Regions from separate parts of the Pseudobacillus badius genome, predicted to be linked through region 1. Evidence: riboswitches for the same ligand, from Rfam matches in the RefSeq annotation. Region 1 holds a riboswitch; the other holds the start of a gene.
The links. Region 1 has a riboswitch for S-adenosylmethionine ahead of metK (methionine adenosyltransferase). Riboswitches for the same ligand answer to the same signal wherever they lie in the genome.

Region 1 (14,849 bases):
GGAGCCTTTGCAAGAAAGTGAGCGCCCGGTGGACAAATGGCGTGTTCTCTACACACTCGACATAGAGCGAGAGAAGGTCCTCCAAGCCCCCTCCTTTCATTAAACCGATTTCCATCAGCTCCAGCCCAATGTCCTTCTTCGGGTCCTCGTCCGTTTCCGCAAGGATCATAGCGCCAGCTCTTACATAGACATCCGGTTTTTGATAAGATTCGGCATAACCGCGAATAACTTTCTCAGCCCGCGGCCAATCTCCCTGCTTAATAATCGCCTCCGCCTCATACACAGCAGCCAGCATCTCACCATCAGCATCCAGCTTAGCTGCTTGCTTATAGGCTTCCTCCGCGTGACTGTAAAGCTCGCGGCCCATTCGCGTATGGCCGATATATAACCACAGGATCCCTGTTTCCTCTTCAGGAACAGCCTCCTCCGCTCCTATTCGCAAATAAACCTCGGCACGTTCCCATTTTTCTTCTCCCATACGGATTTCGGCTATGCGCAGATAAGGATACGGAACAGCCGGATTCATCTCCATCGAGCGCTTCAGCCATTTGATGGCCTCCCTGTGATTGCCGGCCTCCATATAACAGCGGCCGACTTCGTAGACATAATAGTGATCCTCTGGATATTCTTCAGACAGTTTTTTAAATGCAGCCAGCGCCTCTTGAACGGCACCTGATTCGAGTAAAATAAGGGCATGGGTCAGGCGGATAAATTCCTCTGTTTCCTCTTGCTCAAGCGCCACAAGTGACCATTGGTGAGCCAATTGAAATTGTGAAAGCTCAGCGCAGCAGCGTGCTAAGTAAGCATAAGCAGAGGGCTGAAAAGGATCTTTCTCAATTGAACGCTTTAAATGAAAAATTGCCTGTTCTGCCTGGTCGTTTTGATAATGCACGACTCCTAATAAAAAGTGCGCATAAGCATTTTTTTGTTTTACCTGTCCCATGGCAGCTTGAAATTTTTCATCCGTTTGATCATGCATGTAATAAGAATGAGCAATCAGCAGCTGGATATCCTCATCGTTCTCGCCAAACCGCTTGTTTACGCTTTCGATCCACTTATCCAAAAATGGCTTCGCTTTCTTATGCTGGATCATCGTTAGGCCAATAATGGAGGAAAAGATTTCATCGTCATTCGCTTCTAAATAGGAGAGAAATTCATCGACCGTCCCGTCTGCATCTTGCTCCATTTTCTCTAAGTAAACAAATAGCCGCTGAAAAAACTGATGAGCGTCCGAATCCAATGTTTCAAGCACTTCTTTTTTCTCTTCATGAACGAAAGCGATGGAAAGCCGGTCTTTTAACCGGTAAGCGTGCGCCATTTCTTCATAAGGAATAAGGAGCATCTCCAGCTCATTCGGATCTTGGACAAGCAGCACGCCCAATCGGTCATCATATCCGACAACAAGCTGGACATGCGAGCTGTGTTCAATCAGCAGATCTAACATGACGGGATAGCCGGCATCGATCAAATGCTTATATTGTTCAATGGTTCCTTTAAAGAAGGTGGCAGAAAAGCCAAGCGATGACATGTACTCAATAGCAGTCATCAGGTTGGAGCCGGTTCCCTCAAAAACCTGTTCAGCAATCTCATCTTGTGATAAGTTCCTTTGAGCCGCTTGCAGCATCATGGACAATGTAGCCGGCACACAATAATTCAGCTTTTGCCGGATCGGCTGGATAGAGATTTGCCGGTGAGCACCGTCGGGGTGAATGGTCCGCTCATGAAACACCGTCTTTTGCAGCACTGTTTGATGGGTGGACATCCATGCCTGCAGCTCCTCCCATTTTTCCAGCTTGTAAAGCGCTTCTGCTTTTAAATAAGTAAAGTAATCCCTATTTTCATGGAGAGGATACTCTTCGTTCAAGTGATCTACATGATCAAGAATCGCCTGAAAGTTATTCATCAGCCGATAGCTGCGCATCTGCTCAAGCTGAAACACAGGATGCTCGGGGAATGCGGCCGCTCCTCCTTGCAGGGCGCGCAACGCTTCTTCGTGATTTCCTTGCCGCGACAGAAGTTCAGCATAGACGAGCCAGCTGACATCCCCGCGCTCCTTGAAAGTCAAGTGAAGCCCCTTTTTCACTTCCTCCTCAGCCCGATCCCAGTCATTTGCCTCCATGTAAAAATCAGCGCGTTGATCCGGCGACAGAACCCCGCCTTCTTCCTCAATCAGGTGAATATATTCTTCAGCTTCCCGGTAACGATGGAGCTGGCAAAGGGCTCTTGCAAGCAAAAGCCAGGCTGCCGTTTTCTCTTTGATTGTGAGAGGCCGTCCTTCTTCAGCGAACAATCGCTGTTTCATTCTTGTTTCAACTTCCAAGCTCTTTCCCTGCTCAAGCAAACTATGACAATACCAGGAAAATGTGCGGACGGAGCGAAAGCGCTTGTCAGCAGCTGTTGCCAGCAAATTGCTGTAACGATACATTTCCCCGGAATCAGCCAGCCGGATTAAACGGTAGTACTCGCTTTCTGTTTCAATTTGTGCAAGCCACTCTCGCAGCGCACGGTAGGATCTTTTTGTCCGGAGCTGCTGGATAACAGCTGTCAAATCGGCAGCTGTTTGCACATCGGAAGGTTTCATGGAAACTTTATTCACGAGGCCACTCCCTTTCTCTTATTCTATAGATTACATGCATTATACCAACAACGGTTCATTTTAGGTATAATCATCAAAGGATATCTAACGATTTCTTGTAGAAAGAAGGGAAGATAGATGAAGATGGAAGGAATTCTGCCGTTTGCCCGCCTTCTGCTGGAAAAAGCGGTAATTAAGGGCAGCGCAGCTATAGATGCCACTGTCGGCAACGGACATGATACTGTATTTCTAGCCAGGCTGGTTGGTGAAGAAGGACGGGTATTTGGCTTTGATATTCAGGAAAAAGCTCTGATTAATACGACCAGCCGGCTCAAGGAACAAGGACTCAACGAACAGGTGACACTATTTGACCGCGGACATGAGCAGGCTGCTTCTTGTATTCCTCCCGAGTGGAAAAGCCGGCTGACAGGAGCTGTCTTTAACCTTGGCTATTTGCCAAAGGGAGATAAGTCCATTGTCACCAAACCGGAGACAACAATCGCTGCTGTAAAGCAAATTTTTGAGATGCTTGTCCCCGGCGGCATCATTGTACTTGTGATCTATCATGGACATGAGGAGGGAAGGGAGGAAAAAGAAAAACTAATCGACTTTGTGGAAAAGATCGATCAGCAAAAGGCGCACGTGCTTCGTTATGAATTTATCAATCAGGCAAACAACCCTCCTTTTATTCTTGCTATCGAAAAAAGATAAATTCAGGAAAGAAGCCACTCTTATCCAGGCAAAATAAGCAGGCGCAAGCATAAGATGCTTGCGCCTGCTTATTTAAACCCTCTTACCTCGCCGCAGTCTCTGTCTGTCAGCCGTTTTCATACAAGAAGCCGATGAGTTTTTCAAATAGGCTGCAAAGGCATTTGAAGGGGGACAGGCGTATTGCCGCCTCATTCTTCAATCACGTATCCTAATAAACGGAGACGGTTCTCCACAAACCCTTTTGCATAGTGAAAAACCTCTTCCCTCTCCGGTTCATTAAATATTTCATGATACAAGCCCGGCCATTCCTTGTAATGCATTTCCGACAAATCAAGCCGGTGAAACCATTTTCTGACGGTTTTTTTGTCAACAATCAGATCATGGCCGGCTTGCATGATAAGAAGCGGAACATCCGGCACCTCTCCCGCTTTTAAATCCGCGGTCTTTATTGCCTGCAGCAGCTCGCGGTACCATCGAACGGACACTTTATTAACATAGAGTGCATCTTCCTTATCAGCTTGCCGCACCTCTTCATTTCTTGTCGCCATGTCAACAGTCAGGCCAGAAGAAAACTTTACTGAAGGGGAAAGCGAATTTAATCCATGTGATAGAATATCCATAATTTTTGGTGGTGTATGAATCATTCCCAGACAAGGAGAGGATAAAATAACGCCCGCGGTTTCTACTTCCATTTCCTGCAACAGGCGAATAGCAACTAGCCCTCCCATGCTGTGTCCCAATATAAACAAAGGCAGATCAAACTGATAAGCCGCCTGTATCCAGTCCTTTACTTCGTCGATGTACTCATTAAAAGATGAAATGTGCCCTCTTTGTGCTCTCGATGTCATGCCCTGGCCAGGTAAATCGCCCATAACCACATGAAAGCCGTTTCTGCGCCACATTTCAATCAGCCAACCGTAACGGCCATGGTGCTCCATTGCTCCATGAATCATCATGATAACACCTTTCGGCTGTTGTTCTGTTTCCCATTTCCACATCACGCATCTTCCTCCGGCTTTTTATAGTCCTATACTTTTTTACCTTCTATTATACAAACCAAATCGTTTTAGATAAAATAATAAGCAAATCCAATTCTGTTTTCCTTTGCGGGAACATGAAAGAAGGAGAGAAAAAGATGATCTATCCTTACAATAACAAAACACCTGAGATTGCTGAATCTGCCTACATAGCTGATTATGTAACCATTACCGGCGACGTGACAATCGGCGAAGAAACCAATATTTGGTTCAACACTTCGATACGTGGAGATGTCGCTCCGACAGTGATTGGCAGCAAAGTAAGCATTCAAGACAATTCTGTGCTTCACCAAAGCCCAAACAACCCGCTTATCATTGAAGATGAAGTAACAATCGGCCACCAAGTGATTCTTCATAGCTGTAAAATTCGAAAGCAAGCGCTGATCGGCATGGGCTCCATTATTCTTGACAATGCAGAAATTGGGGAAGGAGCTTTTATTGGAGCCGGCAGCCTTGTTCCTCAAGGAAAAGTCATTCCCCCTCATTCTGTCGCCTTTGGACGGCCGGCGAAAGTGATCCGTCCAGTGAATGAGGAGGACAAAAAAGACATGGAACGCATCGTTAGAGAATACGTTGAAAAAGGCCAATATTACAAAAGCATACAAAAAAATCCTGAGGGCTAAGCAGTCCCCAGGATTTTTTCTTTTGATTAATTTGCCGCCTGGCTTTTCAGAATTTCAGCCTTGTCTGTTCTTTCCCAAGGAAGGTCGACATCCACACGGCCGAAGTGTCCGTACGCTGCTGTTTGTTTGTAGATTGGACGGCGAAGGTCAAGCATATTGATAATGCCTGCCGGACGCAAATCAAAGTTGCTGCGCACAAGTTCAACAAGCGCTTCTTCAGAAACCTTGCCCGTGCCAAACGCATCAATCGCAATCGAAACAGGCTGAGCCACACCGATTGCATAAGCAAGCTGAACTTCACATTTATCAGCAAGACCGGCAGCTACAATATTTTTCGCTACATAACGAGCGGCATAGGCTGCTGAACGGTCTACTTTTGTCGGATCTTTACCGGAGAAGGCACCGCCGCCGTGACGTGCATAACCGCCATACGTATCAACGATAATCTTGCGGCCGGTTAACCCAGCATCTCCCTGAGGTCCGCCAATCACAAAGCGGCCTGTCGGATTAATAAAGAATTTTGTATTTTCATCAATTAATTCAGCAGGAACAACCGGATCAATGACATGTTGGCGCAAATCGCTTTGAATTTGCTCAAGCGTCACTTCTGGATGATGCTGTGTGGAAATAACAATTGTATCGATTCTTACCGGCTTGTCGTTTTCATCATATTCAACTGTCACTTGTGTTTTTCCGTCCGGACGCAAATAAGAAAGTGTTTCTTCTTTTCTCACCTTTGTCAGCTGACGGGATAATTTATGAGCTAGGGAAATTGGCAGCGGCATTAATTCTGCTGTTTCATTACAAGCAAAACCAAACATTAACCCTTGGTCTCCCGCACCGATCGCTTCGATTTCTTCATCGCTCATCTGGCCTTCACGTGCTTCAAGCGCAACGTCTACTCCTGCCGCAATATCCGGGGACTGTTCATCGATAGATGTCAGCACGCCGCAAGTATCCGCATCAAAGCCATACTTGGCACGCGTGTAGCCAATCTCTCTGATGGTTTCCCGAACAATTTTATTAATATCGACATAAGAAGAGGTTGTAATCTCCCCCGCTACGAGCACAAGCCCAGTGGTAACAGATGTTTCTGCTGCTACACGTGCATTTGGATCTTTTGATAAGATTTCATCCAGGATTGCATCGGAAATTTGATCGCAAATCTTATCCGGATGCCCTTCAGTGACTGACTCTGAAGTAAAGAGACGACGATTGTTAGTCATGAAACTTCCTCCTTAAAAATGATCAACTGACTGCCGATCGTTAATGGTACGGTACTCATTTCCCCTAAGTTTATCCTTTTAAAATAAAAAAACCCCTCCTGAAATAAAGAGAGGAAAGGTTGGTCTTATCAACATAGGCCTTTCACTCTTATCGTTCAAGGTTTTGCCCTTGCTGCAGGTTAGCACCTTTGTCTTGAATACCACTTATATTCATAAGTACTGACAGTCAGGATAACTGACAGTCAATCAAGCAGGTTGCCGGGCTTCATCGGGCCTGTCCCCTCCGCCAGCTCAGGATAAGAGTATCCGTTCAAGGTTACATAATACGAAATCCAATCAGTAATGTCAACTGCTTTAGCGTAAAAAATTCCTTGTTTTTTCAGTTTCTTTTTATAGAAAATCGGACAAGATTAAATAAAAAATGTCACAAAAAAAATAAGTGAATAGTATAGACTATTAAACGTAATGTGTTATACTAATTTTTGAGCAAATACTGAGAGAACAACTACTTAAATTCAGATAAAGGATGGTTATTAATTTATGAAGACTGCAAGCGTTTCAAGCGAAATTCTGGAACTTTTAAAAGGTGGCAACGTAACAATGCAGCCATCTGTACCGTTGCTCGTAGAAAAAGTACTGAATCGCAAAGAAGGCGTGTTAACTGCTTCTGGAGCGGTTCGTGCCGAAACAGGCAAATACACTGGACGTTCTCCTAAAGATAAATTTATCGTTGAGGAGCCATCAGTAAAAGATAAAATTGATTGGGGCACAGTGAATGAACCGATTTCTGCTGAGGTGTTTGATCAATTATACACGAAAGTGATCAATTATTTAAAGGAAAGAGAAGAATTATTTGTTTTCAAGGGATTTGCAGGAGCGGACCCGGCTCACCGCCTACCGATCCAAGTCATCAACGAATATGCTTGGCATAACCTGTTTGCCCATCAGCTGTTCATCCGCCCATCGGAGGAAGAATTAAAAAGCCATCAAGCCGGCTTTACGATTGTTTCTGCTCCGAACTTTAAAGCAGACCCTGCAGTAGATGGAACGAGATCAGAAGCATTTATCATCATTTCTTTTGAGCGCCGCATCGTTTTGATCGGCGGAACGGAATATGCAGGAGAAATGAAAAAATCTATTTTCTCTGTCATGAACTTCTTGCTTCCTGAAAACGACATTCTATCTATGCATTGCTCAGCCAATGTAGGCTATGAAGGCGATGTTGCTTTATTCTTCGGACTTTCCGGCACAGGAAAAACAACATTAAGCGCAGATCCAAACCGCCGTTTAATCGGGGATGACGAGCATGGCTGGTCTGCTAACGGGGTATTCAACATTGAAGGCGGCTGCTATGCAAAAACGATTGGCCTTTCCCGTGAAAAAGAACCGCAAATTTTTGATGCGATCCGTTTCGGTTCCGTTCTTGAAAATGTTGTACTGGATGAAAATTCCCGTATTCCGAATTACAACGACAACCGCTTAACAGAAAATACGCGCGCCGCTTACCCGCTGCAAGCTATTGACAACATTGTTGACCCAAGCGTAGCCGGCCATCCAAATACAATTATTTTCTTAACAGCTGATGCGTTCGGCATCTTGCCTCCAATCAGCAAATTAACGAAAGAGCAAGCAATGTACCATTTCTTGAGCGGTTACACATCTAAACTTGCTGGTACAGAGCGTGGAGTGACATCTCCGCAAGCAACCTTCTCTACTTGCTTCGGCTCGCCATTCCTTCCGCTTGAGGCTACACGCTATGCGGAAATGCTCGGCAAGAAAATCGATGAGCACAACGTTCAAGTTTTCCTTGTGAACACAGGCTGGACTGGCGGCGAATACGGTGTCGGTTCCCGCATGAAGCTGGCTTATACACGGGCTATGGTGCAAGCAGCTCTTGAAGGCGAATTAAATAATGTTGAAACTTATACAACTAAAACATTCGGCCTGCAAATTCCGCTTCATGTACCTGGTGTACCTGATGACGTTCTCATCCCTCGCAAAGCTTGGGCTGATGAAGATGCCTTTATGACAAAAGCGGCAGAGCTTGCTGGCAAATTCCGTGAAAACTTCAAGAAGTTCTCCAATGTTCCAAAAGAAATTATTGAACTTGGCGGACCACAAATTTAATAAACCAAACTGAAAGGACATCGCCAATTCGGCGATGTCCTTTTTCTATGAATGGTTCCGGCGCATGCCCGCCCGGTCTTTTTCAAAAACAAGCAGCAAGGAAGGCAGCAGCAAGCCGCGAACAATAAAGGTATCAATTAATATGCCCACAGCAACAATAAAACCGAAAACAAATAAGATTTCAATAGGCTGTGTCATTAATACGGCAAAGGTCGCCGCCAAAATAATACCGGCGGATGAAATCACTCCTCCTGTTTTAGCCACTGCAATGCTTACCGCTTCATTGAGCGGGTGGCTGCCGCGCTCTTCGGTATATCTTGATACTAAAATAATATTGTAGTCGATTCCTAATGCCACAAGGAAAATGAAAGAGTACAGCGGCACACGGGTACTGATGGCATCAATTCCAAACAAAGCTTTAGTTAAAAACATGCCAAGTCCGAGAGCCGCCAGGAACGACAGCAGAATGGTGCCGACCATATAAAGCGGCATTTTCACAGAGCGGGTTAAGAGGACAAGCATCACAAAAATCAATAATGTTTCTAACAAGACGATCACTTTCAAATCACGGCTGTTTAACAGGCGGTCATCCAGCTTCTCAGCTGTTTCTCCGGCAAAATAAAGTGTGCCCTTGGCTTCGGCGTTTGTTGCAATCTTCTCTGCCCGTTTCCGGAGCTGGGCGAGAGCATCCATAGCCGGCGACTCATAAGGGCTTCCTGTAAAGGACAAGGAAAGTTCATGTGCTTTCCCGTCTTTCGTGGAGCCTTCTACTCGTACCTTGGCTACTCCCTTCTGCTTCTCTAGCTCAGCCGCCAGTTTGGCCATATCTCCTTGTCCTTCAAACAGAACAGTCGTTGGAGCTAAATCGCCAGCGGCAAATTTTTTCTCAATGATTTCATACCCTTCTAAAGACGGCATATCATCCGGAAAAGATTTCAGCGTGTTAAATTCATATTTTACATTAAATACGTTCAAGGAAGCGAGGAGAAGCAAGATGACGACAGTGCTGCCAATAACAAGCGGTTTGGCTGTCACAAAACGGGCAATGCGTCCCCAGATTCCCTCTTCCGCTTCGATCGCGTCCCCTGTTTTCGGCACTCTCGGCCAGAATGATTTTCTTCCAAACAGCACGAACAGTGCGGGAACCAGTGTAACCGAAGCCAGCATAATAACAGCAACGACCGTGGCAAAGATAGGCGCGAAATTTTGATAGTCGCGGATAACAGCAAAAAAGAGAACAAGCATAGCAGCGAGTACGGTGCCCCCGGAAAAGAATACAGGCTCTCCCGTTTCACGCATGGCCTGCTTCATTGCCTCAAATTTGCTCTCCTGGCGTCTTAATTCTTCCCGGTAGCGGGCAAGAACAAACAAGGAATAATCCGTTACCGCTGCAAATAGCAAAATCGTCATAATAGACAGCGATTGACTGCTCATTTCCAGTCCGGCTTTGCCGTATAATCCCAAAATCCGGTCTGTTACCGCATAGACCACCATTGATGCCAGCAAAGGAATGAAGGCAAGGAGCGGCGAACGGTAAATAACGATCAACAGCACGAGGATCAGCCCCACAGTTGATAAGAGAAGAACGATATCAGCTTGGGAAAATAACGCTGTTGTATCTACGGCGATGCCAGCTGGACCAGTCACACGCACTTGCAGATCCTCGGTTTCTTCCTTGGCTATGTTCGTTACAGATTGAATTGCCGGCTTCAACTCATCGCTTTCCAGTCCTTCCTGAAAAACCAGCGGAATGGCTGCAGCTGAACGATCCATTGACATAAATTCGTTTTGTGCGGGGGGAGGAAGCTGGCTGAACGGCACAATTTCCTTTAAATTTTTTATTTCCTTGCGCTCAATGGCTGCCATGGCTTTAGCAAGTTGGGCTGTTTCAATTTCCTGATTATCAGCATTAAAAACGAGAATAGCTGGTATGCCTTTATCATTTGGAAAATATTGATCCGTTTTTTCAGCCGCTTCCATTGCTGGAGAATCGCTGGGAAGCGATTGAATAGAAGATGCGCTATACTCACGCGAACTTGGAGCCAAAGCACTTAACCCGCCTGCCAGCAGCAGCCAGATAAGCAGAACGGCCCACATTCCTTTTTTGGTAGAAACCCAATCAGTCACAGGCTTAAGTACTTTCTTCATCTTTTCTCCTCCTCTTCCTTCCATGTCCCTGATCGAACAATAAAAGATGGCCTATTTCTTTTTTATTTAGGCCGGTTCATTAATATAATTGCTGGCTGATGGATCGATTGAAAGGCATTCATCTTTGAAGCCGGAGATCCCTTGCTTCTTACTAAAGAACGGTGCTTATGGAATTACACTTTCCAATAAAAGATAAAAGCAAACAAAAGCGGCTGAAAATTATTTCGCCGCTTTTTTCGTCAATTTGTCGAATTTAAAGAAATCAACCTGTATGTAATTTCCGTCTGCTCTTTTTGCCATTCAACTTTTTCAATAATAGCTGTGCCAGTAATATCCCCGTTCTTGGTTTTAAACACATGAATAGGAATATCTATCGGATACAGACGATATCCCTCTTTCGTTAAAGAAAACAAATTTTCCTCTTTTCTTTGCTCTCTTCCTTTTGTTACAATCATCGTATTTAGTTCCATTGGCATCCCCATGCCTTCTCCTCCTCGCCATTGTGAGTCTTATTGTTTTTTCATCCAAGCGCATAAATCCATCACAATCTGCCGGTTCACCGCCGGGGGAAAGTAATGGTCATATTGATTAAAGTACCACGTTTCAGCCGGATGTTCCACCTGCTTCAGCCTCTCTTCCAGGCGAAAAGCATGCTCAGGGGAGACATTCTTATCTCTCAGCCCATGAATAATCAAAACAGGCGGCTTCAGTCGTTCAAGCTGATAAAGCGGCGTACGCCACTCATAGAGCTCCTCCTGCTTATAAGGGCTGGCGCCAATCACTCTTTTCATCATCCGCCGCAAATCTTTTCTTTCTTCATAGGTCAATCTCATATCAGACACTCCGCCCCATGTCACAACAGAAGCAGCCTCCTCTTTTTCCAGAGCAGTCAGCAACGCCATCACACCGCCTCGGGAAAACCCAAAAATATGTACCCGGCCGGTGACACGCGGATGCGATTGCAGCAACTCAAAAGCTGAAAAAGCATCTTCTCTGTCTTCACCGGCAAAATCCTCATTTCCCTCCCCGCCGCGGTTGCCGCGATAAAAAGGGGCAAAAACAATAAAGCCTTCAGAGGCAAACTGGGCAATTCGTGCCGGCCGAACCATGCCTACATTTTTGATGCCGCCCCGCAAGTACAGAAAACCATCGTATAGGCCCTCCTGCACCGGCTCAGCAAGCAGTCCCTTGATCTTCAGGTCTCCTGACCAATAAGTGACCATAGAAAGGTGCACATGCGGATTAGGAGAAGGGAAACGAAAGCATTCAATGATTCTCTCCATCTTATCACCACGTCCATCATCATGTTAGCCGCTGTTCTTCCCACAAGAATTCCAGCGTTCTTTCGACCACTTCATCTTGCATTAAAAAGCTAAAACGCTTGTCCATTCTCTCTGCAAGCAAATCCTCTCCGAATAACACTGGACCCGCTGTTTCCAAGTAATGGTCTCTTCTTTCTATTTTCCCTATCTCCGCAAAAAAAATCGCTTTAACGAACGGAACTTCGGGTTGCTTCACAAAATATTCGCCAATGAATCGCAGCTTTTCAATAACCGCTCCTGTCTCTTCAAACACTTCGCGTCTCGCTGCCTCTTCAACCGTCTCTCCCTCTTCTACCTTTCCTCCGGGAAATTCCAATCCACGCTGCGGGTGAAGCGTCAGCAGCCAATCCTGCTTGAAACGGCAAAAAACAAGGACATGCCGGGCGGACAATGAAAAGGCGTCCCGCTTAAAAGCAAGCGTCACCCGGCAGCCATTTTTATCTGTAAACTCAATCATGCCTTCCCCCTGCTTCCGTCGTCCACAGTTACAAGCGGCGGCGCTTGTACAGTTTGACAAGTTTGAGTTTATTATACCTTATTTTGCTTAGCAGGGGCGAACAAAGTCCCGCGAATTAAAAATCCCCCATCTCTTCTATATGCTGCTTCGCCTCTTCGTCGCCAAGCTCATAAATCATCTGATAGACTTTTCGCAGATGGTCATCATATTGGTCATTTCCAGAGTCTTTATGATATTCGCGATAAGGAATATGCGCGCGCAGAAAGTTGCCTATTTCTACCGAGTAATTGGCATCAAACAACTCTCTCAGCGACGTAATTTCTTCATCCGATGCGTAAATTTTAAAGCTCCAAGGAGAGACGGTTGGCTTTCTCATAATTTCTCCCGTTTCGATAGCAATGTAATATACGTTTTTTCCTTCTTCCATGTTAGACACCTCCTTTGCTTATCGTTCCCTGTCCGTTCGTAAAAATGACTGAAATGAAACATTTTCTCTGCTTGCTTATTCATTGGTTTATTTGGCCGAATTGGGGTATAAATGTTAATAAGGAAGAAAAAGAACGCTCATACATTACAGCAAAGGAGAAGGTCCACTTGAAATTAGTAGATGAATTATTTGAAATGTACCGCGGAAAACTTCAAGGTACAGAAGAAGACCTGGACATGATTACGTTGGCAGTGCTTGAACAGCTTTCACAAAAAGAAATCCTGTCGATCATTAAAGAATTAAATGAAGACGAATTGACGTACTTCTTCCGTCTTTATTTATTTGAAGCATTAAAGCAAAAATTTGATATGGATAGTATGGGGGACAATTTCGACGACAACCGCTTATACCATTAAATACATAATTGATGACCGCTTACACAATAAAAGGATGCTCTCCGATTGGAGGCATCCTTTTGGCTGTTCATTCTTTTTTCTTATTTTCCTAAGAAGGACTTTAGCATCCAGACATGCTTCTCAAGCCCTTGATGAATAGAAAGCAGCATGTCGCCTGTTGTTTCATCATTTACTTCTGCCGCAAGATCCATCGCTTCTTTTAATTCATTGATCATGGTTGTAAAATCATCCACCGTGGATTGAACCATTTGTTCCGCTGTTTCCCCGCCTTCTGCTTCATTGACAGAAGCCATCGCCAAGGATTCTTTCAGCGTAGCCACCGGCTTGCCCTCTAAGGCCAGCAAACGCTCAGCCAACTCATCAATATGAACACCTGCTTCTGTGTAAAACTCTTCAAACTTTTCATGAAGCGCGAAGAATTGTTGGCCCTTAACAAACCAGTGATAATTATGTAATTTAGTGTACATCACCGTCCAGTTGGCGATTTGCTTGTTTACACTTTCAATCAATTGTTGAGACATCTTTTTACTCCTCCTATTCATTTTCCTGCTATTTTAGTTATTACCCTGATTGTTGCATTTTCAAACTCGTTCTCTTCACTAAAAATGATATAATGGTCACGGGAGGGAAGTCAATTGATTACCATTATGATTATTTCTGTTGTCATTATTGCCGTTGTTATCGCCCTGTCTGTTTTTACGGTGAACAAAGGCTACGCCTTCAAGCATACGATTGATCCGCTGGAGAACAACCCGCATTTGCCAAAAGACGATGAAAGCAAGCAGTAAATTCGAGATAAAGGCGGATGTTTGATGATGAAACAATTGTTTATCCTTGTAATCCGATTTTACCAGAAGGTGATTTCTCCATTAAAGCCGCCTACCTGCCGTTTTTATCCGACATGTTCTCATTACGGGCTAGAGTCTGTCAAGCGGTTTGGTGCGTGGAAAGGCGGGTATTTAACGGTGGTTCGCCTGTTGAAGTGCCATCCGTTTCATCCCGGCGGCTTTGATTTTGTTCCGGAAACGTGGGAGGATCGTAAAAAGCCGCAAACACAGAATCCAAATGAAATAAATAAAAGCTGACACAGAAAGCGGGAAACCTCCAGCTTTCTGTGTCAGCTTTTTTGCGGAAAGCACACTCTCCTATTCGCTTTTTTAATCCAATGGCACCTTCAGCTCACGGCGCAGCAGTTTTTTAGAAGCATTTCTCGGCAGACAATCCATTTTTATGAAATAAGCCGGACACTTATATTTTGCCAGCCTCTCTTCGCAGAACTGACGCAGCTCTTCTTCAGTAACCGGCTCTCTTTCGACTATAAAAGCGGCAGGAACTTGTCCCCACTTATCATGAGCTACACCAGCGACACCAGCCTCTCTCACGGAAGGATGACTGAGCAGGACAGACTCCACTTCAGCAGGGTAGACATTTTCCCCTCCGGAGATGATTAGATCGGAACGGCGGTCCAGAACGAATAAGAAGCCTTCTTCATCTACATAACCAATATCCCCGGTATGGAACCATCCATCCGCAAAAGCAGCCTGATTCGCTTCCTCGCGATTCAAATAGCCAGGGGTGACATTCGGTCCTTTCACCAAGATCTCCCCTTCTGAGAAAGGCGGAGCAGCAATTTTCAGCTGGCACGGAAAGAGCGGTTTTCCGGCTGATCCAAGCTTTGTTAAGCTATATTCGGGAGGCAATGTCACAATTTGCGAAGCAGTCTCTGTCATTCCATAGGTTTGAAACACAGGAATCTTTTTCTCTTCACAAGCTTCCAGAA
Region 2 (14,849 bases), on a different contig from region 1:
GCGTTTCACTGCGGGCACCTGGTCTAGCAGCTGATAGAGCATCAGCAGCAGCCACGAGTACAGCAATAATAGAAGTTGGCTCAGTGTCTCCATGGTGAGAAGCAATGCTATTAATAACAACCGGATGCTCTTTATACTTTGTCGCAAGCTCTACGCCGATCTCTACATGGCTTCCTTCCACTTCGTGATCGACAGCTTTGCCGATATCATGAAGCAATCCAGCACGCCGGGCCAGAGTTTCATCCTCTCCAAGCTCCGCTGCCAGCAGGCCAGTAAGAAAGGCCACTTCCATCGAGTGCTTTAACACATTCTGACCGTAGCTTGTACGATATTTCAATCGTCCAAGAATTTTGATCAAGTCCGGATGCAAACCGTGAACACCTACCTCAAAGGTCGTTTGTTCTCCGACCTCCCGGATATGCTCATCTACCTCTCTCCGCGCTTTATCAACCATTTCTTCAATGCGCGCTGGATGGATGCGTCCATCTTGGACCAGCTTTTCAAGGGCAATCTTAGCAGTTTCCCGGCGAATCGGGTCAAATCCCGAAAGGATAACCGCTTCCGGTGTATCATCAATAATCAAATCAATACCTGTCAGCGTTTCGAGCGTTCGGATATTCCGTCCTTCCCGTCCGATGATACGGCCTTTCATTTCATCATTTGGCAATGTCACAACAGAGACCGTTGTTTCCGCCACATGATCTGCCGCACAGCGCTGAATGGCAAGAGAAAGGATTGATTTTGCTTTCTTATCTGCCTCTTCCTTTGCTCGGTTCTCTTGCTCTTTAGTCATTACAGCAATATCGTGTGCAAGCTCTTGCTCTGTCCGCTCCAAGATAATCGAGCGGGCCTCTTCCCGAGTGAGACTGGCGATTCGTTCTAGTTCCGCCTGCTGCTTTTTGATCATCTCTTCCACTTTGCTGTCCATCTCTTCAATATGTTGTTGTCTCTCAGCAAGAATCTCCTCTTTTTTCTCAAGCTGCGATTCGCGCTTATCAAGCGAATCATCTTTTCGGTCGAGGTTTTCTTCTTTTTGTAGCAAACGATTCTCTTGTTTTTGCAATTCGTTTCTTCGTTCACGAAGTTCTAATTCCGTGTCTGTACGAAGCTTATGAATTTCATCCTTTGCTTCAAGCAGGGCTTCCTTCTTTAAGGATTCCGCCTCACGCTTTGCGTCGTCAACAATTTGGTCGGCAGCGCTTTTAGCTCCTGCAATCTTAGATTCGGCAATGGATTTTCGAACAAAATAGCCAACAACTACACCGACGATTAGGCCAAGCAAAATGGAGATGATTGTAATGGGTTCCATCCTTTCACCTCCTCTTGCTATGAACTTTTGTCATGCTTTTAACATGTCGGCTGATACATTGTGTCAACATTTCAATATACAGCTTCTGACTTCCATTTTTAAGAGAAAAAAATGTAAAATATACATCTCAATTTTATAGTTGTGAAAATTTCTTGTCAAGAGTTTCATCCTGCCAGTCGCCTTCTTCCTTTGCGATAGCAAGAAAAGGAGCGATGTCCTGCGACACCGCTCCTGCTTATTACTCGTCAAGCAAGCTAAACTCTTCCGGAGCTTCTGCTTCGTCCGGTTCAATAAAGTCCGCTTCCAGCCCGTAATGCTGGCGGATCTTCATGGCAATCTCCTGGCGAATAGCCGGGTTCTCTTTCAAGAATTGCTTAGCATTTTCCCGTCCTTGGCCGAGGCGTTCTTCGTTATAAGAATACCAAGCGCCGCTCTTTTGAACAATATCCACTTCCGCTCCCATGTCGATGATCTCACCTTCTCGGGAAATCCCTTCTCCATACATAATATCGACTTCTGCTACACGGAAAGGCGGAGCTACTTTATTTTTCACTACTTTGATTTTTGTTTTATTACCAACAATATCATTGCCTTGTTTCAGAGCTTCCGCACGGCGGACTTCAAGACGGACGGAGCTGTAGAATTTCAAGGCGCGTCCTCCTGGAGTAGTTTCAGGGTTACCAAACATTACGCCGACTTTCTCGCGGATCTGGTTAATGAAAATAGCAATCGTTTTTGATTTATTAATTGCTCCTGATAGCTTTCGAAGTGCCTGTGACATTAAGCGCGCCTGCAAGCCGACATGGGAATCTCCCATTTCTCCTTCAATCTCAGCTTTTGGAACGAGAGCTGCAACCGAGTCGATAACAAGAATATCGACGGCGCCGCTGCGCACAAGAGCCTCGGCAATCTCAAGAGCCTGTTCCCCTGTATCCGGCTGGGAAAGCAGCAATTCATCAATATTTACCCCTAGCTTTTGGGCATATACCGGATCGAGTGCATGCTCCGCATCAATGAAAGCAGCCTGGCCGCCGGATGCCTGCACTTCAGCAATTGCGTGAAGAGCAACCGTTGTTTTACCTGAACTTTCTGGGCCATAAATCTCAATGATTCGGCCGCGCGGATAGCCGCCTACCCCAAGTGCTGTGTCAAGGGCGAGCGAGCCGCTTGGACTAGTGGATATTTTCCGATCAGTTTGTTCTCCTAATTTCATGATAGACCCTTTACCAAATTGCTTCTCAATTTGCTTCAAGGCCATATCTAATGCTGCTTGACGATCGTTCACTAAAATTCCTCCTTAAAATTAGCAATCTATCAAATAAATGCATCATGACATATTGTTTCAGAACCTATACTAACTATACCTTTTTATTGAGACAATTTCAAGCAAAAAGCGAACATTTATTCGGTTTTTGTTTCCCGTGAAAAGAGTGGCTGGGGAACTAGAAATATCGAGGAAGAAAGAGTGGAAAAAAGAAGAAAAAAAGAACTCCTGCCTCTTTATTTTATCATAAAGAAGCAGGAGAAGGTAATTTTAAGCCGGGAAAAATTCGCTTAATTTCAGCTTTCGACAGCTACACCGGTTGCTTTTTCGATAGCCTGATTCAAGTCTGCAATCAGGTCTTCCGTTGATTCTAATCCAATAGACAGGCGGATCATTTCCTCTTTTGTGCCTGATTTTTTCAATTCTTCACTGCTTAGCTGCTGGTGTGTCGTGGAAGCCGGATGGATAATCAGAGATTTGCCGTCACCAACGTTAGCTACATGCGACCACAGCTTAATATTATCAATCACTTTTTTGCCCGCTTCCCGTCCGCCTTTAATGCCGAACACGACAATCGAGCCGAACGTATGGCTTAAATATTTCTTTGCCAGCTCATGAGATGGATGGTCTTCGAGGCTTGGATGTGACACCCAGTCTACTGCCGGATGATTTTTCAAATAATCCACGATGGCAAGCGTGTTCTCATGATGGCGCTGGATGCGCAAATGCAGCGTTTCTAGCCCTTGAAGAAGCAAGAAAGCGCTGTTGGCACTTAAAGCCGGACCGAAATCCCGCAATAACTGCACACGTAGTTTAATCGCAAAGGCCGGGCCTTCTAAATCTGCATATCTTAATCCGTTATAGGATTCGTCCGGCTCAGTAAAGCCAGGGAATTTTTCGCTGTTCCAATCAAATGTTCCTCCGTCTACGACTACGCCGCCAATCACCGTACCGTGGCCGCTAATCCACTTCGTTGCAGAATGAACGACAATGTCTGCTCCCCTTGTCAGCGGATTAGCCCCGTACGGAGAAGCAAACGTATTGTCGACAATCAAAGGGATGCCGTTTTCATGAGCGATGTCCGCCACTTTCTCCACATCAAGCACATTTAAGGAAGGATTGCCGATAATTTCTCCAAAAAGGGCTTTCGTCTTTGGCGTAATCGCCTTTCGGAAGTTCTCCGGATCTGTAGAATCTACAAACTTTACATTGATTCCGTATTTAGGAAGCGTGTTGGCAAACAAGTTGTATGTACCGCCATATAAGTTAGCAGCAGCTACAATTTCATCGCCGGCATGAGCCAAATTCAATATTGAAAAAGAGATAGCTGCCATTCCTGACGACAGCGCCACAGCCGCTGCTCCCTTCTCCAATAAAGCTACCCGTTTTTCAAATACGTCTACCGTCGGATTGGTAATGCGCGTATAAATATTTCCCGGCTTTTGTAAAGCGAATAAGGCGTTGGCATGATCGGTGTCTTCGAATACATAAGAAGTTGTTTCGTAAATCGGCACAGCCCGCGCACCTGTTACCGGATCAGGCACTTGTCCTCCATGAAGTAAAATTGTTTCCTTGTTCCATTGTTCGTTTGTCATTGTCAATTCCTCCTAATCTATTGAAAAAACGTAAACAGCCCGAGAAAAATCAAAAGCCCTCTTCTTTTAAGAAGAGGGCTTTATTAACAGGGTCCTCCTCTTATCTCTCAGGCTATCACACCTGCAGGATTTAGCACCGTTTCAGGCAAATTGCCTGAAGGTTGCCGGGCTTCATAGGGCCTAGTCCCTCCGCCGCTCTCAATAAGAGTGTTTGTATTTAATTAAGTAAGTGATAACTCTTGCTGTTTATTATATAGGAGGTTGATCAGAATAGTCAATAATATTCGGAATGTTTTTATTTGTTGCGAGCAAGTGCCGCCAGCAAATAGTGGCAGCCATATTTAACTGAGCGCTTTCTGATTCCTTCCCGGCTTCCCGCCAGTTCCAGCTTGAATGCTTTTGTTTGATCATACTTAGAAGAAAGTCCGATCCATACAGTGCCCGGCGGCTGTCCTTCTGCTTCTCCTGGACCTGCCACACCTGTAAAGCTGATGCCGAAATCGGCCTTCAACAATTGGCGGGCATTCTCTGCCAGCTCAATGGCACATTCCGCGCTGATGGCTCCATGGCGAGTGAGCGTTTCCTTTTTCACTTGCACGAGCGCTTCTTTTGCTTCGTTGGAATAACAAACGATTCCGCCCTTAAAAAAGCTGCTCGCTCCCGGAATAGCTGTTATTTCACTTTGAAACAACCCGCCGGTTAAGCTTTCGGCGGCAGCTACCGTATGAGACGTTTCTTTTAAGCGCTCCGCCAGCTCGCGGGCAATCGTTGTATCATTGTAGCCATAGAAATACTCGCCTACCCGTCTCAGGATTTCTTCTTCCGCCTCCTGTATCATCTGCAAGGCGGCTGATTCTGACTCATGCTTGGCAGTAATTCGGAGTGTTACCTCGCCATCCCCTGCAAGCGGAGCAATCGTCGGATTTTGCTGGGCAAGCAGCAAATCTTCCACTTCTGTTTCCAAAGCGGACTCTCCGATGCCAAAGAATCTCAGTACCCGTGATTCAATTTTTTCCACTTTCTCAAGCACATTGAGAAGAGCCGGCTTTCCGTACTCAATAAACATCGGCTGCATTTCCCGAGGCGGTCCCGGCAGCAGCATGTAGAAGCGCTTCTCCCCTTTAATCATCATCCCGGGCGCCATCCCATGGTCATTCGCCAAAACAAGGCTTCCTTCCATCACGAGAGCTTGCTTTTTATTATTGGGAGTCATTGGTCGCTTCGTTCTCTTAAAGTAATTTTCAATGCTCTTTAAAGCCTCATCATTGTAGACGAGCGGCCGGCCGATATGGGCAGCGATCGCTTCTTTCGTTAGATCATCCTTCGTGGGGCCAAGCCCTCCCGTAAATATCAGAAGGTCTGCTCTTTCTTCTGCCTGCTTGACGGCATCAAGCAACCGGCTGCTGTTGTCTCCAACAACTGTATGATAATAAACATTAATGCCGATTTCAGCCAGATGCTGGGACAAGAACTGGGCATTCGTATTTGTAATTTGCCCAAGCAGCAGCTCGGAACCGACAGCAATAATTTCTGCATTCATTCTCTTCATCTCCTCTTTTCTTCAGGCGGCAACCAATACGGCCGGGTATTAGAAACGGCCGCTCTCACGAATTCAGCTCGCTTTTAAAAACAAAGCTGTTCCTTAAGTGCCGACATCTTGCTTTCTTCTCTAAGCTTTGCATAGACAGAGAGAAAGCAGCAGCCTTACACCTTGGAACAGCCTTTTTGCTTATTTTGAATGTTTAAATACTCCGCGGTTCAGATAGAAATAATCCCATCCTGACCAAATAGTAAAGAATGCTGCAACCCAAAGGGCCCAATCGGCAAACGGGATGCCTAACGCTTCAAATGGGGCATTATGAAGCAATAAAGCAGCAATCGCAATAATTTGCGTCCATGTCTTGATTTTTCCAAGCATGTTAGCTGCCACTACTTCTCCCTCTCCTGCCAAAATCAGCCGCAGGCCGGTCACCGCAAATTCGCGGCTAATAATAATAATGACAATCCAGGAAGCGGCTAAACCAAAATCAACAAGGACGATCAGGGCTGCTGAGACAAGCAGTTTATCAGCCAGCGGATCTAAAAATTTCCCCAGGTTAGTGACCAGGTTCAGCTTTCTTGCATAATACCCGTCAATCCAATCTGTTGTGGAGGCTACAATAAACAGCATGGCTCCCCAAAAGTGGGCCGCAGGCATTGTAGTTCCTAAAATGGTTAAGCTCCCCCAGTTAAAGTCTGCGAGCATGATCACCAGAAACAGCGGGATCATTAAAATTCTTGAAACTGTAATCTTATTCGGTAAATTCACGATGGACCCTCCAACTATTCTATCGCTGGACAACATGGCAAGCTGTCCAAATTATCTGCCGGATTATTGCTCAGCCGGTTTCACCTGAACGATGATATCCTGCCTTACCTGTTCAGCAGCAGGGAGCTGATAGGACAATGTTTCGCCATTTACTTTAACTTCCGCATCAGGAGCAAAGCCAACGACGACTTTCGCTTCTGTTTGGCCCGTTAAATCAAATGTCTGTGATTGGCCCTTAGCCAGCATATTGTTATAGTAGCTCTTGCCGCTTCCATCCTTGACTGTTATCCACGTTTCCCCTTTAGATAGAACAGTTAGTTCAAATTTCTCGGCATTTTGAAGAACATAGGTTGCTTGTTTGCCGCTTGTTCCAGCTGCAGTGATCGTTTGTTTCGGTTTAGCTGGTTCCTTTGGTTTTTCTTCTTTTTTAGTTTCTTTTTTTGGCTCCTTTGTTTCTTTCTGATTATCCGTTTGCTCCTTCGGCTGTTCCACGACTGTTTCTTCTTTTACTGCCTTATCATTGGAATCGCTTTTTGGAATGAGGAACCAGACGAGAACAAGCGCACCAATCACAAAAGCAGTCACTAACATCTTCGGCAAATACTCAAGGAACTTTGAAGGTTCTGCCGGCACTGTAGTCCGAACATTTTCGACCTTCGTTGCTCGCTGTGGAATTTCGTCTTCATAAGAAGAAGGAATTTCACTTTTGTACTCTTCAAACAATTGCTCAGCGTCCAATCCGACCGCTTCGGCATATTGCTTAATAAATGCCCGTACATAGAATTTGCCAGGCATCATATCGTAGTTTCCTTCTTCAATGCCCTGTAAATATCTTTTTTGAATTTTTGTCATTTCCTGCACATCTGCTAAGGACAGGCCTTTCGCTTCCCGTGCTTCTTTCAAGCGGTTTCCTAATTCTGTCACCCGTAACACCTTCCATAATTAAAAGTTAAAACCACCAAAGTCCATATCCTGGAATAAGTTGTTTTTTTCTACCGGTTCGTATGTAATTTCTTCATCAGGATGATTGCGAAGCTCAATAATATAATCAAAGTCCTCTAAACTATATTCGCTGTTTTGCACAAAGATATCCGGATGCTCCACCACTTTAACGGCAGGCAGTCTCATGATTTCGCGAACAAGCTGCCAATGTCTTTCGTTGGCCCGCTTTGTTGACACAACACCATCCATAATAAAAAGGTGATTCGGATTATACTCATCCCGAATTAATTGGTCACGAACCGTTTGCTTAATCATTGTGGAGGAGACGAACAGCCATCGCTTATTTGCACAAACGCTCGCTGCCACAATCGATTCTGTTTTCCCAACTCTCGGCATTCCGCGAATGCCAATTAATTTGTGCCCTTCCATTTTATACAATTCTGCCATAAAATCAACGAGAAGTCCAAGTTCATCCCGCACGAAACGAAAGGTTTTTTTATCATCAGCATCCCGCTGGATATAACGGCCGTGTCTGACGGCCATTCTGTCCCTTAGTTTAGGTTCCCTTAATTTAATAATTTGAATCGTATCCATTGTCTTTAAAATGGATTCAAGCCTTCTAATTTGATCCTCACTCTGTGCGAGCATTAAAAGACCGCGGCTCGCTTCGTCAACTCCATTAATCGTTACGATGTTAATGGAAAGCATACCGAGCAGCGAAGCCACATCTCCTAATAATCCCGGACGGTTTTTGACAATTTTATATTCTAAATACCATTCTTTTTTGGACATTGACAACGCTCCTAGCAGCTTTATGGAAAAGCCGGTTAATGATAATGTCTAGGTACTATCATATATGATTTATTGCCTTATTGAAAGAAAAAAGAGAGGGAAAAGCTCCCTCTCTTAGCGACTTCCATTATTTTGAACTAATTTTACCATCATGCTGGCAATGGCTTTTTGCTCCTCTTCAGAAGCAACAGACCATAAATCAGATAATACTCTTTCCTGTTCATTTTTAGGATCTACTTTGCTGGCCAAATAATCGCCAACTTGGTAAGCAATGTTGTTCACTGCGTCGTTGTTCATTCCTGCACTTGTCGCTTGGTTTAATTTGTCTCCTAAAAAGTTCTTCCACTCATTCCAGTTTTCAAGTACTGACATGTGATTGTCCCTCCTTTATTGAGTTGCAACATTAGTTTGTTCCCGGGACAAAAATTTATGCATATAAATCATGTGTACCAGCCGCCATTTACTGCGAGTACTTGGCCGGTTATGTAAGAAGCGGCAGGTGATGAAACAAAATAAACAGCTTCAGCGATCTCACAAGCAGCACCGAGACGCCCCATCGGAATATCAGCGGCAATTTCCGCTTTTTCGTCCGGTGAAAATTGAGCCATCATCGGCGTATTGACCGCTCCGGGAGCAATCGCATTTACCCGGATATTAGAAGGAGCCAACTCTTTCGCCAAAGCCTTTACAAAGGCGATCTGAGCCCCTTTTACGGTGGAATAGGCGACCTCGCAAGCAGCACCTGTTTGCCCCCATATCGAGGAGACGAGAACAACAGACGGCGAAACGGCTTTGCGCAATTTTGGGATCGCCTTTTGAATAATCATCATTGGACTTTTTACATGGAGCTGCCACAATTTATCCATTTCTTCTTCTTCTATTTCCTGGAATAAGCTGTAATGCGCTGTTCCCCCCGCGAAGACAGCTGCTTCCAGTGAAAATAACTGGCTTGAAAGGAAATCAGCGCCGGCCGAAGAAGTTAAATCCGCCTGAATGGCGATCACCTCGGCCCCCGTTTCTTCTAGCTCTTGTTGCAGCCGTTCTATTTTTTCTCTCCCTTGGTAATATTGCAAATATAAACTCCAGCCCTCTTTTGCCAGCTTTTTTGAGATTTCTTCCCCAATTCCCCCACTCGCTCCTGTAACGAGCGCATATCTTTTCACGCTTTTCTTCCCCCATTCTGTTTACGTAAGAAGCAGCTGAGCTTCTCTCTCCTTTATACGGAAAGATAAAGTCCAGCTGCTTCACCAGGCATTCAGCCTTGTTTTGGCAAAATATAAAAAGCAGTCAAGCGATTTTCTGACACCATCCGTTCAGCCGTGCGCTTTACATCCTCAAGCGTAATCGCTTCTAAAAGCGGCACCACTTCAAATAAATCCATTTCATTAAATGCATAGCGGATAAATTGATTAGCAATGTATTCCGGTGAATTAACGGCCCGAAGAAACGAACCAATTTTCTTTTTAATCGACCGTTCTACCGCCTCTTCTGTTAAGTACTTTCCTGTTTTTGCTTCAAGCAGAATAGTGCGGATGCGGTCCCCAAGCTCCTCAGGCTTCGTTGTATCTCCGCCGACCATGGCAAATCCAAAGCCTTTTTCCTGCGTATAATCGTAATAGAAGGTTTCATCAATTAATCCTTCCCGGTAGAGCTGATAATAAAGCGGAGAGCTCTTTCCAAAGAGAATATCAAGCAAAATGTTCATCGTCAGTTCCCGTTTTTGCAGCTCTTCTCCTTGCAATTCCGTGTCAATTGCTTTAATCCCCACTTGGCATTTGGATAATTGAACATTCATTTCCAACACCCGTTTTTGTTCCTTGACTTCTTCCGGCTCCTCTTCAATCAGGCGGTGCACTTCTTCCTGCTTTTGGTAGTCCTTTTTCGCCTGGTTTTCCCGAACGAGCTTGATCGTTTCGTCAGGATCAACCGGCCCGACGATAAATAGGAGCATGTTGCTCGGGTGATAAAACGTGCGGTAGCACTCGTACAGATGATCTTTTGTAATCTCGGCAATGGATTCAACGGTTCCGGCAATATCAATTTTGACCGGATGGTTGTGGTACATGTTTTGAATAAGGCCAAAATAAGCCTGCCAATCAGGGTTATCATCATACATGCGAATTTCCTGACCGATAATCCCCTTTTCCTTCTCTACCGTTTTCTCGGTAAAGTAAGGGTCCTGGACAAAGTTAATCAGTGTTTCTAAGTTGTCAAACACCTTGTCCGTACTCGAGAATAAATAGGCCGTTCTTGTAAAAGAAGTAAAGGCATTGGCAGAAGCGCCCTGATGGCTGAAATATTGAAAGACATCTCCATCTGCCTTCTCGAACATTTTATGCTCTAAAAAGTGGGCGATTCCATCCGGCACACGAACGTAGTCCTTCCCGCCCTGAGGAATAAATTGATTATCAATCGAACCGTATTTCGTCGTAAAGGTGGCGTACGTTTTGTTAAACCCTTTTTTCGGAAGCACGTACACGTCAAGCCCGTTGGCCATTTTCTCAAAATACAACTTTTCCTGCAGCTGATCAAATAGGATTTGTTCCATTATTCTCCCTCCATTCCCGACAAGAAGTACACCGTATCTATTTCGACTTTGTCAGCAACTGCCGTCACTTCTTCTATCGTCATCCGCTCTACCGCCTCAAGCCACTGATCCACCGTAACGGCTGTTTGGGCAACGACATTGTGATAGAGCATTTCAATTGCCCCTCTCGCTGTATCCAATGTTTCTAACACTTGATTGCGGATGACTGCTTTCGTTTGCAGCAGCTCTTTCTCAGAAACCTCTCCATTTTTCATCGCTTGCAGCTGTTCAGCAATAATTTTTACCGCTTTGCTGTAATTTTTGCTGTCGATACCGGAAAGCACCATTAAGAAACCTTTATGGCTTTCGAGACGGCTTGCTGCATAATAAGCCAGGCTCTCTTTTTCACGCACGTTTGTAAACAGCTTCGAATGGGAAAATCCGCCGAAAATGCCATTAAACAGCTGCAGGGCAAAATAGTCCTCATCTCCAAACGTCACGTGCGTACGGTAGCCGATATGAAGCTTTCCTTGATTAATTTCTTGCTTCTCCACAATTTCCTTCGGTTCAGCAGGTGAGGCGCTCTGTTTGGCTGTTTGGGGAGAACGAGGGGTTCTGCTGTTGAATTGAAATAAGCGGTCAGCTATTTTTTCCACTTGATCAGCTTCCACATCTCCGACAACATATACATCCATTTCATCTTCCGCAAACACCCGTTCATAATACTGATACAGCTCGGTCTCATTCAGTTCATCGACCGCTTCCAGTGAGCCATTGGCCTGAAGGGCATACGGATCTCCTTTATACATCTCTTCAAGAAGACGGGCGCTGGCAAAACGCATTTTATCATCATAAAGGGATTGAATCCGCTGTTTTAAATTGCGTTTTTCGTCTTGCACCGTATCCTTGTCCAGCGCTCCGTTGTTTGCTTTCGGCTTTTGCAAAATTTCATGCATAAACTCTAGAGCTTTTTCAAGCAGCGGTTCCTTCGCTTTCAAGAACTTCTCATTGGGGACTTCCAGTGAAAAGCTCATGATATGAAAATCTCCTTTTTTCGCTACATCGACATAAAAGCTGGCGCCGTATAAATCATCGAGATACGAGCGCAAATGTGTGGAAGTCGGATACTTTGCTGAGTTGCTTTGCAGAACATAAGGCAGCAAGGCTCTTTTCGTTACTGTTTCCTCTTCAAGCGGCGCCTTCATTCTCCATACAATCGTATTGGTTTTATACTTATCCGTCTTGACGATGTGCAAATTGTATCCTTGTTTTTTTATAATATTTTCATTGACTAATGTCACTAAAAAACCCTCCTTTTCCGGCAGCTATGTCTATATTTTTATCCGTTTAGGCCATAATTCATGCCCATATTTATGAAAAACTTACTTTCACTATACATGAGCAGGAAGCAATTGAGAATTGAAACGGTTCATTTAGACGTCTTCTTCCTAAAAAAACCTGGACGGTTTAAATTAAAGCAAGCTGGATGAACGTTAAGCTTGCCTGCAGTCTTTGTTATTGTACTTGCAGGGGGATTCCGCTGGAGGTACTTGGTGATGATGCTCCGTTAGGCCTGTCTGGGGGCGGAGCTGACCTAAAATCACAGACTTAAGAAGGCTTAGCCTCCAACAAAATCAAAAAAGGGTTGGAATGAGATCATTCCAACCCTTTTTATCGAATTATTTGCTTGTCGGAGCCAGGCAGTCGGCTCCGCTTTTCTTTTGTCCAGCTGTGCCTCCTTGCTCCTCAAGATCAAATAACCTTGCACCAATGAAGCCGAAAAGCAGCTTCTTTGGTGTAAGAACATTTGCTTGTCGGAGCCAAGCAGTCGGCTCCGCTTTTCTTGTTACCGGCTGCCTTTGATGTATGGAGTGCCTGCTGCTTTCGGCGCATCCGCGCGGCCAATAAATCCGGCGAGAGCCAAAATAGTCAGCACATAAGGAGCCACCAGCAAATATACAGCTGGAATGTTTTCTAAGAACGGAATGCTGGATCCAACGATACTTAAGCTTTGGGCAAAGCCGAAGAAGATTGCCGCGCCCATCGCGCCAAGCGGATGCCACTTTCCAAAGATCATAGCTGCAAGCGCCATAAACCCTTGTCCCGTGATGGTCGCATGGCTAAAATCAAGTGAGATCGATTGAGCGTATACTCCCCCTCCAAGACCGCCAAGAAGGCCGGAAATGAAGACGGCAGTGTAGCGCATCTTTGCCACGTTGACGCCCATCGTGTCAGCAGCCATCGGATGTTCGCCTACTGCCCGCAAGCGCAAGCCAAATGGCGTTTTATATAATACATACCAAGCAACAAAAGCAAGAGCGATTGCTACAATGGCTGGATAAGAAATATTGGAAAAAATCAACTTGCCGATCACCGGAATATCGCTTAATACCGGGATATCGACTTTTTTAAAGTTCACTTTAATAATATCGGTTTGGCCTTTATCGTAAAGCATTTTCACTAAAAACAGTGATACGCCGAGAGCCAAAAAGTTAATGGCTACGCCGCTGACAACCTGATCGGCCCGAAAAGTGATGGAAGCGAGCGCATGAAGAAGCGATAACAAACCGCCTACAGCCATAGCCGCAAGAAGGGCCACCCATGGAGTTGCGGCACCGAAAGTTGAAGCAAACGTTAAGTTAAAAACGATAGCAGTAAACGCCCCAATAATCATCAGCCCTTCAAGACCGATGTTTACTACACCGGAACGCTCGGAGAACACACCGCCCAGCGCGGTGAAAATAAGCGGGGCCGCTGCGAAAAGAGACGATGAAATAATGATGGATAAAACGGTTAATGCATCCACTTATTTCTCCTCCTTTTTGAATCGGCTGAGAAGCCATTTTATCATATAGCTGGAAGCGACAAAGAAAATAATCAAGGCGATAACGATTTCTACCAATTCGTTCGGAACACCGGATTCGATCGGCATATTCAGAGCCCCTACTTTTAAGGCGCCGAATAATAAGGAGGCTAGGACCACCCCAATGGCAGCATTTCCGCCAAGAAGCGCTACTGCGATCCCGTCAAAGCCGACACCGGAAAATCCGGAATGCAAAAACGCGTTGCCGAATGTGCCGAGGCCTTCCATTGCGCCTCCAAGTCCGGCGAAAGCTCCGGAAATGACCATTGACAGGACAATATTGCGGCTTACATTCATGCCGGCATATTGAGAAGCATGCTGGCTGTAGCCAACCGAGCGCAGCTCATATCCGAGCGTTGTTTTCTCAAGCATAAACCACATAATAACCGCGGCAATTAATCCAAGATAAATCCCGTTATGAAGAGAAGAAAAGTCAGTCAGCGACTCGAAAAACGATGATTTTAAGCTGGCTGTTTCCTTTACTGCCTCTGTCGAATCCGACTGGTCGCTAATGACATTGCGAATCAAATGGTTCGTCAGATGTAGAGCAACATAGTTCATCATAATAGTAACAATCACTTCATGAACATGCAGGCGGGCTTTTAAAATCCCCGGAATCAATCCCCATAGTGCACCGGCTGCCGCTGCAGCCAGGAGAGACAACGGCAAATGAACTATTTTTGGCAAATCAAAGGCAACCCCTACCCAGACTGCTGCCAGCCAGCCGACCAGCAGCTGCCCTTCTACGCCGATATTAAATAAGCCTGTCCGAAACGCGAAGGCAACAGCCAGCCCGGCAAAGATATAAGGAGTCATTTGCCGGAGCGTTTCGCCAACATAGAATGAATCTCCAAAGGCTCCGTTCCAAAGCGCGGCATAGCCGCTAATCGGATCGTAGCCGCTAATTAACATGATGATGGCACCGGCAATTAACCCCAGCAGCACGGAGACAACCGGAACAGCTAAGTTAGAAAACCGTTTAGACATTCATCTCACCTGCTTCCTTTCGTTTGGAGCCGGCCATTAGTAATCCAAGTTCCTGCTCCGTTGTTTCTTTTGGATCAACAATAGCGACAATTTCTCCCTCATAGATAACAGCAATCCTGTCGCTAATGTTCAGGATTTCATCTAATTCAAAAGAAATTAGCAATACTGCTTTTCCTTTATCGCGCTGCTCAATAAGCCGTTTATGAATGAATTCAATCGCACCGACATCTAATCCGCGGGTAGGCTGGGCAGCGATTAAAAG

Region 2: linked by a shared signal. The riboswitch ahead of B1A98_RS02285 (O-acetylhomoserine aminocarboxypropyltransferase/cysteine synthase family protein) and the one ahead of metK (methionine adenosyltransferase) in region 1 are both predicted to bind S-adenosylmethionine.

Annotation. Positions count from the first base shown of each region.
Region 1 is NZ_MWMM01000008.1:8,325-23,173, reverse strand. Features, by position in the region: gene B1A98_RS13380 (tetratricopeptide repeat protein) at 1-2,596, opposite strand, end outside; gene mnmM (tRNA 5-(aminomethyl)-2-thiouridylate-methyltransferase MnmM) at 2,714-3,286, shown strand; gene B1A98_RS13370 (alpha/beta hydrolase) at 3,475-4,284, opposite strand; gene B1A98_RS13365 (gamma carbonic anhydrase) at 4,422-4,946, shown strand; gene metK (methionine adenosyltransferase) at 4,973-6,172, opposite strand; SAM riboswitch class I at 6,318-6,475, opposite strand; gene pckA (phosphoenolpyruvate carboxykinase (ATP)) at 6,713-8,299, shown strand; gene B1A98_RS13350 (MMPL family transporter) at 8,345-10,447, opposite strand; gene B1A98_RS13345 (DUF2584 domain-containing protein) at 10,687-10,929, opposite strand; gene B1A98_RS13340 (alpha/beta hydrolase family protein) at 10,957-11,730, opposite strand; gene ytkD (RNA deprotection pyrophosphohydrolase) at 11,750-12,226, opposite strand; gene B1A98_RS13330 (hypothetical protein) at 12,342-12,653, opposite strand; gene B1A98_RS13325 (DUF6154 family protein) at 12,821-13,069, shown strand; gene B1A98_RS13320 (Dps family protein) at 13,150-13,590, opposite strand; gene ytzI (YtzI protein) at 13,705-13,857, shown strand; gene yidD (membrane protein insertion efficiency factor YidD) at 13,885-14,154, shown strand; gene B1A98_RS13305 (o-succinylbenzoate--CoA ligase) at 14,227-14,849, opposite strand, start outside.
Region 2 is NZ_MWMM01000001.1:458,703-473,551, reverse strand. Features, by position in the region: gene rny (ribonuclease Y) at 1-1,309, opposite strand, end outside; gene recA (recombinase RecA) at 1,548-2,594, opposite strand; gene B1A98_RS02285 (O-acetylhomoserine aminocarboxypropyltransferase/cysteine synthase family protein) at 2,870-4,168, opposite strand; SAM riboswitch class I at 4,266-4,376, opposite strand; gene B1A98_RS02280 (competence/damage-inducible protein A) at 4,464-5,708, opposite strand; gene pgsA (CDP-diacylglycerol--glycerol-3-phosphate 3-phosphatidyltransferase) at 5,898-6,476, opposite strand; gene B1A98_RS02270 (helix-turn-helix domain-containing protein) at 6,540-7,400, opposite strand; gene B1A98_RS02265 (DUF3388 domain-containing protein) at 7,419-8,210, opposite strand; gene B1A98_RS02260 (DUF3243 domain-containing protein) at 8,325-8,582, opposite strand; gene ymfI (elongation factor P 5-aminopentanone reductase) at 8,651-9,373, opposite strand; gene yfmH (EF-P 5-aminopentanol modification-associated protein YfmH) at 9,466-10,758, opposite strand; gene yfmF (EF-P 5-aminopentanol modification-associated protein YfmF) at 10,758-12,038, opposite strand; gene B1A98_RS02240 (ABC transporter permease) at 12,584-13,543, opposite strand; gene B1A98_RS02235 (ABC transporter permease) at 13,544-14,587, opposite strand; gene B1A98_RS02230 (ABC transporter ATP-binding protein) at 14,580-14,849, opposite strand, start outside.